2 regions of the Nocardioides sp. NPDC000445 genome follow, and region 2 is predicted to be linked to the other one. Evidence: riboswitches for the same ligand, from Rfam matches in the RefSeq annotation. Region 2 holds a riboswitch; the other holds the start of a gene.

Region 1 (4,700 bases), on a different contig from region 2:
GGACGTACGGATGCGGAGTGGGCGTCGAAGACGACGGTCGTCTCGGCGCCGGTGCGGGCGGCGATCGGCGCGATCGCCCGCAGCAGCCGCAGCCGTTGGGCATCGAGCGCCGAGTCGGGCCACAGCGCCTTGGAGACGTTGTAGCCGTCGACGATCAGCCGGACCCGCGGCATCGCCAGGAACTGCTCGAGGTGGGCGCTGCTGGTGACCCCGGCACCGGCGGCGGCGTCGGCGGAGGCCAGCTCGGCCTCCACCCGCTCGCCCGGGGTGCCGGTGACCGGCGGCAGCGCCAGCTCGCGACGCAGACCCCCGGCCGCGTCGAGCAGCGTGTCGAGCAGGAACCGGGCGCGCAGCGAGGCGTCCTCGCGGTCCGTCTTGGACGTACGCCGCTCGGCCGCGGCCTCGCGCTCCAGCTTGTCGATCTGGCTGCGGAGCTGCCGCAGCTGGCGGTCGCGGGCGGCGAGCTCGTCCTCGGCGCGGGCGAGCGCCGTGCGGGCCTCGGTCAGGGCCTCGTCCAGCCCGGTCCCGGCCTCACGTGCGGCAGCCCGGGCCTCGCCGAGCTTGCGTCGCAGGGCGGTGTTGTCGGCCTTGAGGTCGTCGAGGCGGGCCTTGCGGTCGGCACGCACCTCGCGGAGCTCGTCCTCGGCGGCGGCGAGCTTGGCGCGCAGCCGTGCCACCTCGGCGTCGACCACCGGCACCGCGGCGGCCTCCAGCCGGTCCAGGGCCTCCTTGAGCGAGACCTCCCAGCCGTCGGGGCGGACGAGCCAGACGACCGCGGCCGCCTCGGCCGGATCCTCGGGGAGGACCACGTCGTCGGCGGAGCCCTCGGAGACGTACGCCGGTCGCAGCTGGCTGCCGACCTTCTCCCGGACCTCGTCGTCGCTCTCGAGCACCGAGGCGATCATCGCGCCGCCGGCCTTGGCCCGCCTGGCGGGCGCGAAGTCGGCGATCCGCTTGAGCGCGGGCGGCAGGCGCACCACGTCGGGAAGCACCCCGGCCGTGAGCGCGACGATGCGTCCCCGGACCGTGTCGGGGAGCGTCGCGTACGCGGAGACCTCCATGTGCCAAGTGTAGGGACCCGGTCCGCGATCGCCGCGTCGAATACCGTGCTGCGATGGTGATGACACGCCGGACGCAACCGGACGAAAGCAAAAATGTCGGTGCTCGGTGAGACCGTCACTCACATGACGACGAGAATCGACTGTGACACCTGCCTCGTGCGCGGTTTGGCGTGCCACGACTGCGTGGTCACCGTGCTTCTGGGGCCACCGCCGGAGCTGACCATCGAGGACGACGAGCGCCGGGCGCTCGACGTGCTGGCCGAAGGAGGCCTGGTCCCGCCGCTGCGCATGGTGGAAGGGATGTAGCCGAACTTTTGGGCGTGGGTGGTTGGCAGGTGGGGGATGCCGTCGGCTAGTGTGCGCAGGAACTTGGCGCTCGTGGAAGTGGGTCAACCGGCCCACGCGAGTGTCGCGCTTAGTCCAGGCCCGCTTCGGGGCGGGCCAGGAGCCGGGGAACCACACCGATCATCTGGGGTGTATCCGCCGCAAGGGCGATCTGGGAGACCAGATCGAGGAGCGGTGGTAAGGCAGGTCGTGCCTGAACCCGTCAGCTCACTCGGTAGGCGTCAACGACTACACACAAGGAGACCGTCCGCTCGTGACACGCGACCGGAAGCGACTCATTGCCGGAGCAGCCGGCATCGCCGCCATCGGAGTCGCCGGGATCATTCCCGCAGCGACCCCCGCCCAGGCAGACCCTGACATCGACGACGTTCGCAAGAAGGTCGACAAGCTCTACACCCAGGCCGAGGCGGCCAACGAGGACTACAGCAACGCCAAGCTGCGGCTGCAGGACCTCAAGGACCAGCTCGAGGACCTCAACTCCGACGAGAAGCGTCAGAGCAAGGAGCTCGACAAGATCCGCGCCGAGCTCCGTGACTCCGTGCTGCGGCAGTTCGAGGGCTCCGACGTCTCTGCCGTCGGCCAGGTGATCACCTCCGAGGACCCCCAGGAGTTCCTCGCCGGTCTCTCCACCGTCTCGTCCTACAACGCGCTGCAGGCCGACCTCCTCGCCCGGTACAACACCGAGGCGGAGGCCCTCCAGGTTCGTCGCGAGGCCACCGAGGACGCCAAGTCCCAGATGGCCAAGATCAAGACGACCATGCAGCAGAAGAAGAGCGAGATCGACAAGAAGTACGAGGCGGCCCAGGCCGAGCTCGACGAGCTGGAGGCCGATGAGCTGGAGGAGTTCCAGTCCACCGACACCAGCATCCCCTCCAACCTGCCGCCGCCCTCGGGTCGCGCCAAGGTGGCCGTCGACTACGCCCTCGCCCAGGTCGGCGACGCCTACGTCTACGGCGCCACCGGCACCGAGTCGTGGGACTGCTCCGGCCTCACCATGGGTGCCTGGGGCCAGGCCGGCGTCTCGCTCCCGCACTCCTCCTCGGCGCAGTACAGCAGCGGACCCCAGGTCTCCCGCGACCAGCTCGCCCCCGGTGACCTGGTCTTCTACTACAGCCCGATCAGCCACGTCGGCATCTACATCGGCAACGGCATGATCGTGCACGCGTCCAACCCGAGCACCGGTGTGAAGGTCTCCCCGATGGACGAGATGCCCTACACGGGCGCCGTCCGCCCGGGTTGAGTTTGACCCAGCACCCCGAAGAGGCCGATCGTTCGCAGGTGCGAACGGTCGGCTCTCTTCTTTCTCGCCCGGCCCTGATCGGGGCCGCGCTGGTGCTGGTGATGCTGCTCGCCGGGTTCGTCGGCTGGCGGCTCACCGGCGGCGGCGAGTACGTCGCCCCGACCCCGAGCAGCGCGCCGGTCGTGCGCGCCGACACCGAGGGTGCCCGGGCCTCGCTCGATGCCCTGGTCGACGGCGTACGCGACGGGGCGGAGCCCGAGGGAGAGGACGCGGCCTCGGTGGCGGTGCGCAACGCCCGGGCCATCGGCCTCGGGGACGTCACCGCGAGGTACGTCGCCGAGTCGGGCAACGTGGAGCCGGACGGCTCCTGGACGGCCGACGTCGAGATGTCCTGGCGCAGCCCCGGCGACCCGGCATTGACCGAGGAGCTGAAGGTCGGCTTCGACGCCGAGGGCGCGATCACCGGGTTCTCGGCGGCCCAGGGCACCCGGCTGCCGCTGTGGCTCAGCGGCCCGGTCGAGGTGCGCCGCACCGGCTCCACCCTCGTGGTCGCCCAGGCCTCCGCCGACGTAGCCGACCGCTACGCCGAGCTGGCCACCACCGCCGTCGCCGGGGTCCGCAAGGTGATCCCCTGGAAGAACCCGCTCCTGGTCCTCGAGGTGCCCGCGAACGGCCTCGACTCCGCGCTCGGCGCGCAGCCGGGGACCTACGCCGCCGTCGCGGCGGTGACCGCGACCGTCGACGGGTCCACGAAGGCCGGGACCCCGCTGCACGTGTGGGTCAACCAGGGCGTCATCGGCGACCTCGACGCCCCCGGCGCCCAGATCGTCATCACCCACGAGGCCACCCACGCGGCCACCGACGCCGCGACCAACACCCGCCGGCCGATGTGGCTGGTCGAGGGCTTCGCCGACTACGTCGCGCTCCGCGACACCCAGCTGCCGCTGTCCAAGACCGCCGGCCAGATCCTCGCCCAGGTCCGCGAGAACGGCGCCCCCGACCACCTCCCGGGCAAGGCCGAGTTCAACACCCGCTCGGAGCACTTCGGCGCCGAGTACGAAGCCGCCTGGCTCGCCTGCGAGGTGCTCGCCGAGGTCGGCGGCGAGCAGGCCCTGGTCGACCTCTACGAGGACACCGGGCGCGGCATCGGCTTGGAGAAGGCGCTGCAGGCCGGCTTCGGCTTCGGAGAAGAGGAGCTGACCGCCCGCTGGCGGACCCATCTGTCAGACTCGGCTCGATGAGTGGGGCGGAAGTGAGTGCGACGCGACGTACGTCGTGGGTGGTTCTCGTCCTCGGGACGGTGGCGTTCGTGGTGCTCGCCTGGGCGTTGATCCCATGGCATCCCTACCCGGGTGGCGCGCTCGACCTGCCCGACGAGCGAGACGTGTTCACGCCCGAGGAGCTCGAGCGGATGCTGGCCTACTCCGGCACCGCCCGCTGGATCAGCCGGGCCTCGCTCCTCGTCTCGCTGATCGTCGCCTGTGTGCTCGGGTTCACCTCGCTCGGCCGGCGTCTGGTGGCGCGGCTGCCCGGACCATGGCTGCTCCGGGTGGTGCTCGCCGTCGCCGTGGTCACGCTCCTCGGCTGGATCGCGACGCTGCCGTTCGGGGTGGCCATCCACCGGCTGCAGATGCGCTACGGGCTCTCCCGGCAGGCGTGGGGGCCCTGGCTGGGCGACTCGCTGCTGAACCAGGTCGTCGCGATCGTGACCACCTCCGTGGCGCTGCTCGCCCTCTTCGTCTGCATCCGCCTCGGTCGGCGTTGGTGGCCGGCGGTCGCCGCCGCCCTGGTCGCTGCTCTGGTGGTGGTCGGCTCGTTCATCTACCCGGTCGTCATCGAGCCGCTGTTCAACGACTTCGAGTCGCTGCCGCGCGGCCAGTTCCGGACCGAGGTGATGGCTATCGCCGAGCGTGAGGGCGTCGAGCTCGACGACGTCCTGGTGGTCGATGCCTCCCGGCGTACGACCTCCCTCAATGCGTACGTCACCGGTTTCGGCTCCACCCGCCGCGTCGTCCTCTACGACAACCTCGTCGACTCGCAGCGGGGCGCCGCCG
Region 2 (4,700 bases):
CCCGCCTGGCCCGAGATCGCGACCGGGCCGACGCGCGACATCGTCGTCGACGGTGAGGTGATCGCGCTCAACGACGCCGGGCTGCCCGACTTCCGGGTGCTGATGGACCGGATGCACAACCGCGACGTCCGCCGGGCGGCGCGGTTCGCGGAGAAGATCCCCGCGACGTACATGGTCTTCGATCTGCTCCGTCTCGACGGGCGGCTGCTCATCGAGGAGCCCTGGGCGGAGCGTCGCAAGATCCTCGAGGCCCTCGACGCCGCCGGCGAGCTGGGCTCCTGGCAGGTGCCGGCGACCTACGACGATGGCCAGATGCTCCATGAGGTCACGAAGCAGCAGGGGCTGGAGGGGATCGTGTCGAAGCGGCGCGGCAGTCGCTACCGGCCGGGGGAGCGGAGCAAGGACTGGATCAAGCTGGCCCACCGCTACCGGGCCTCGCTGGTGGTCGGCGGCTGGCGACCCGAGGTGGGCACCGAGGGCGGCACCGAACGACTCGGCGCCCTGCTCGTCGGGCAGCCGACGCCCGAGGGCCTGATCTACCGTGGGCGGGTCGGCAGCGGCATCACCGGCAAGCGGGCCCAGCGGCTCGGGGAGCTGCTGCGCGAGACCAGCCGGAGCCCCTTCGCCGGACCCGACGTCGACCCGGACGGGGGAGTGCCGTCGCTGGACGCTCGGGGCACCCACTGGGTCGAGCCGCTCCTGGTCGTCGAGGTGGAGACCCACGGCACTGCCGTCGCTGCGGCGAGCTACAAGGGCCGGCTGCGACAGCCGAGCTTCATCGGCATCCGCGAGGACATCGAGCCGGAGGATCTGTGATGGTCGAACGAGAAGAGGTACGCGTCGAGGTCGACGGCCGGGTTCTGACCCTGACCAGCCTCAGCAAGGTGCTCTATCCACGCACGGGCATGACGAAGGGCGAGGTGCTCAACTACTACGCCCAGGTCGCGCCGGCGCTCCTGCCGCAGCTCCAGGACCGTGCCGTGACGAGGATCCGCTGGCCGCACGGTGTCGGCGACATGTCGTTCTTCGAGAAGAACGCACCCGCCGGCACGCCCAGCTGGGTCCGTACGGTCATCGTTCCGACAACGGGATCCCGAACTGCCGACCACAGGGAGGGAACACTCACCTTTCCGATCCTCGACAGCCTCGCCGCGCTCACCTGGGCCGCGAACCTCTCCGCGCTGGAGCTGCACGTCCACCAGTGGACGGTCGGCAGCGATGGCACCCCGGCAGGCGCGAACCGGATCGTGATCGACCTCGACCCCGGTGAGCCGGCCGGCCTGCAGGAGTGCTGTGAGGTGGCGCTGCTGGTGCGCGAGGCGCTGGCCGCCCGTGACCTCGCCGCGACGCCGGTGCTCAGCGGGAGCAAGGGCGTGCACCTGTACGCCGCCCTGCCGGAGCCCGTCGAGCCGGACGTCGCCACGGCGCTGGCCAAGGAGATCGCCGAGGACCTCCAGAAGGCCCACCCGAGCAAGGTGACCGCGACGATGACCAAGAGCCGCAGGTCAGGCAAGGTTTTCCTGGACTGGTCGCAGAACTCGGGATCGAAGACGACGATCTGTCCCTACTCGCTGCGGGGCAAGACGATCCCCACGGTCGCGGCCCCGGTGACCTGGGACGAGGTCGCCGAAGGGGCCGAGGATCCGCTCGGTATCGACCAGCTCGGACCTAACAATGTGATCACGCGCTTATCTGAAAGGGGGGATCTCTTCACAAGCCCTACGGGGCTGTAACTATTGTTCTCTTCATGTCGAACTCCGTGCTTGTCGTAGAAGACCAAGAGGACATCGCTGCTCCCCTGGTGCGCACGCTCCAGCGTGAGGGCTATGACGTCACCTGGGTCGACTCCGGCAAGAAGGCGCTGGAGCTGCTGGCACCTCCGTACGACGCCGAGCTGGTGCTGCTCGACCTGGGCCTCCCGGACATGGACGGGCTCGAGGTCTGCAAGGCCGCTCGCGACAACGGCTACGAGGGCGGGATCATGATCCTCACCGCCCGTGACGCCGAGATCGACCTGGTCGTCGGGCTCGACGCCGGCGCCGACGACTACCTGGCCAAGCCGTTCGCGCTGGCCGTCCTCCAGGCGCGAGTCCGCGCCCTCCTGCGCCGCTCGGGCCCGGTCGAGCCCGGCGCCGACGACGACGCCCTGCGCATCGACGTGGCTGCCCACCGGGTCTACGCCGGCGAGCGCGAGGTGACCCTGACCGGCAAGGAGTTCGCGCTCCTGGCCGTCCTGGCCGCCTCCCGCGACAAGGTCGTCTCCCGCGACCGGCTGATGGCCGAGGTCTGGGACGAGAACTGGTACGGCTCGACCAAGACGCTCGACGTCACCGTCGGACGCCTGCGCCAGAAGCTCGAGGCGGCCGGTGTGCAGGAGAAGGTCGTCGCCGTGCGTGGCGTCGGTTTCCGTCTCGAAGCAGCGGAGTAAACGCAAGCTCGACACGGTGTCATACGCGTGTTCAGTGCGTGAGATGTTTCACAAACGACGGCAAAGTCACGCGTGAACACGCCGATTGTGCTTCAGATTCGGCCATTCGGGATTGGATCCGTTCCAGATCGCATGTCACCTTGGATGAGCCGTGCAGAACGCACGACCGGCCCCGGTACACGCCGAATCCTGTCCCTCCGGACGCCGGCCCCTACTACTGAACCCCCTTTACCCTCACACTCAGCAGTACGTATGGGACAGGAGCGGGGGACCCAAGTTCCACGCGACTAACTCGGACGGTCGCTTGGGGTGAAGCCATCGCGACGATGGCCGGGCAACCTTCTAGCCCGAACCCGACAGCTCACCTCGCAGGCGTGGGAAGGAACTCACGCATGTCCAAGTCCGTATCTCATCCTGCCCATCGAGGCGCGCCCCGCCCGTTCCGGTCGCCGAACGTCTCGATCGCCCGGACGATCGCAGGATCCCTCAGTGGCCACGGCAAGCTCCTCGGCCGCATCACCCTCGCCAGCGGTATCGCCGCCGGTGCCCTGGTGGCAGTCCCCGCCGCCAACGCCGCGCCGGCCTCCCACGAGACCACCTCCGTCGAGCCGGCCAAGGTGGTGGAGGCTCCGACCCTGGAGGCCTCGGCCACGCCCACGGCGATGCTCACCGACATCAAGCAGCTCGAGAGGGCTGTCGAGGTGCAGGAGCGCAAGGCCGAGGCAGCCCGCAAGGCCGCCGAGGCGAAGCGCAAGGCAGCGATCGCCGCCAAGAAGGCCGCGGAGGCGAAGAAGAAGGCCGAGGCTGAGGCCAAGGCCTTCGCCGCGAGCCAGGAGGGCAAGATCGAGCGGGCGATCAGCGTCGCCTCGGAGCAGATCGGCGACCCGTACGTCTGGGGTGCCACCGGTCCGAGCTCGTTCGACTGCTCCGGCCTGACGCAGTACGCCTTCAGTGCCGCCGGCATCGAGCTCCCCCGGGTCTCGCGCGACCAGGCGGCTGCGCTGCCGACGATCCCGAACGACCAGATCCAGCGCGGCGACCTGATGTTCTGGGGTAGCCCGGTCTACCACGTGGGCATCTTCCTGCGCTGGGAGAATGGTCAGGCGATCATGCTGCACGCCCCCAAGCCGGGCGCATCTGTTCGTGAAGAGGCTGCCTGGGACGGCTGGTTCGCCGGCTCGACCCACCAGGCCTGAGGCTTCTCGGGACCCATATATCCCCCTGGCGCTCGCCCTCCGGTTCCCCGTACCGGAGGGCGAGCGCATATTTTCCGGAGCGGAGCCCGAGGAGGTTGGCGCAGTGGGGTCGGCGAATCGGGCGGCGAACCACCGGTCAAGTAACCTGTAAGACGTGGCAGGCCCCGAATTCGACACCGAGATCAAGCAGCTCCAGGCAACGATGCAGACCATCGGCCAGGTGCTGGACCTGGACGCGATGCGCAAGGAGATCGCCGACCTCGGCGAGCAGGTCGCCGCGCCCGACCTCTGGGACGATCAGGACAACGCCACCCGCGTCACCGGACGTCTCTCCCTGCTGCAGGGCGAGCTCAACAAGTTCACCGAGCTCCGCACCCGCATCGAGGACCTCGGCCTGATGGTCGAGATGGCCCAGGAGGAGGGCGACGCCGACTCGCTCGCCGAGTCCGAGGCCGAGCTGGGCCGGGTGAAGAAGGCTGTCGAGAGCCTGGAGATCCGCACCCTGCTCTCGGGGGAGTACGACTCCCGCGAGGCCCTGGTGACGATCCGCTCCGGCGCCGGTGGTGTCGACGCCGCCGACTTCGCCGAGATGCTGATGCGGATGTACGTCCGCTGGGCCGAGCGCAACAAGTACCCGGTCGAGGTCTTCGACACCTCCTACGCCGAGGAGGCCGGGCTGAAGTCCGCCACCTTCGCGATTCACGCCCCCTACGCCTACGGCACCCTCTCCGTCGAGGCCGGCACCCACCGTCTGGTGCGGATCAGCCCCTTCGACAACCAGGGCCGTCGCCAGACCTCCTTCGCCGCGGTCGAGGTCGTGCCCGTGCTGGAGCAGACCGACGAGATCGAGATCGACGAGAACGACATCAAGGTCGACGTCTACCGCTCCTCGGGCCCCGGTGGCCAGTCGGTCAACACCACCGACTCGGCGGTCCGGCTGACCCACATCCCGACCGGCACCGTGGTCTCCTGCCAGAACGAGAAGTCGCAGCTGCAGAACAAGGCCGCCGCGATGATCGTCCTCAAGGCCAAGCTGCTCGCGCTGAAGAAGGCCGAGGAGGAGGCGCAGCTCAAGG

The links. A riboswitch is a leader RNA that binds a small molecule or an ion and turns the genes downstream of it on or off. The one in region 2 is predicted to bind cyclic di-AMP.
Region 1: linked by a shared signal. The riboswitch ahead of ABT304_RS23370 (C40 family peptidase) and the one ahead of ABT304_RS14865 (C40 family peptidase) in region 2 are both predicted to bind cyclic di-AMP.

Annotation. Positions count from the first base shown of each region.
Region 1 covers NZ_JBEPDH010000019.1:83,581-88,280, reverse strand. Annotated here, with positions in the region: gene ABT304_RS23380 (NYN domain-containing protein) at 1-1,061, opposite strand, end outside; gene ABT304_RS23375 (hypothetical protein) at 1,185-1,367, shown strand; cyclic di-AMP (ydaO/yuaA leader) riboswitch at 1,464-1,642, shown strand; gene ABT304_RS23370 (C40 family peptidase) at 1,660-2,646, shown strand; gene ABT304_RS23365 (hypothetical protein) at 2,685-3,887, shown strand; gene ABT304_RS23360 (M48 family metallopeptidase) at 3,884-4,700, shown strand, end outside.
Region 2 covers NZ_JBEPDH010000010.1:30,482-35,181, forward strand. Annotated here, with positions in the region: gene ABT304_RS14850 (ATP-dependent DNA ligase) at 1-816, shown strand, start outside; gene ligD (non-homologous end-joining DNA ligase) at 816-1,733, shown strand; gene ABT304_RS14860 (response regulator transcription factor) at 1,748-2,428, shown strand; cyclic di-AMP (ydaO/yuaA leader) riboswitch at 2,656-2,818, shown strand; gene ABT304_RS14865 (C40 family peptidase) at 2,821-3,624, shown strand; gene prfB (peptide chain release factor 2) at 3,779-4,700, shown strand, end outside.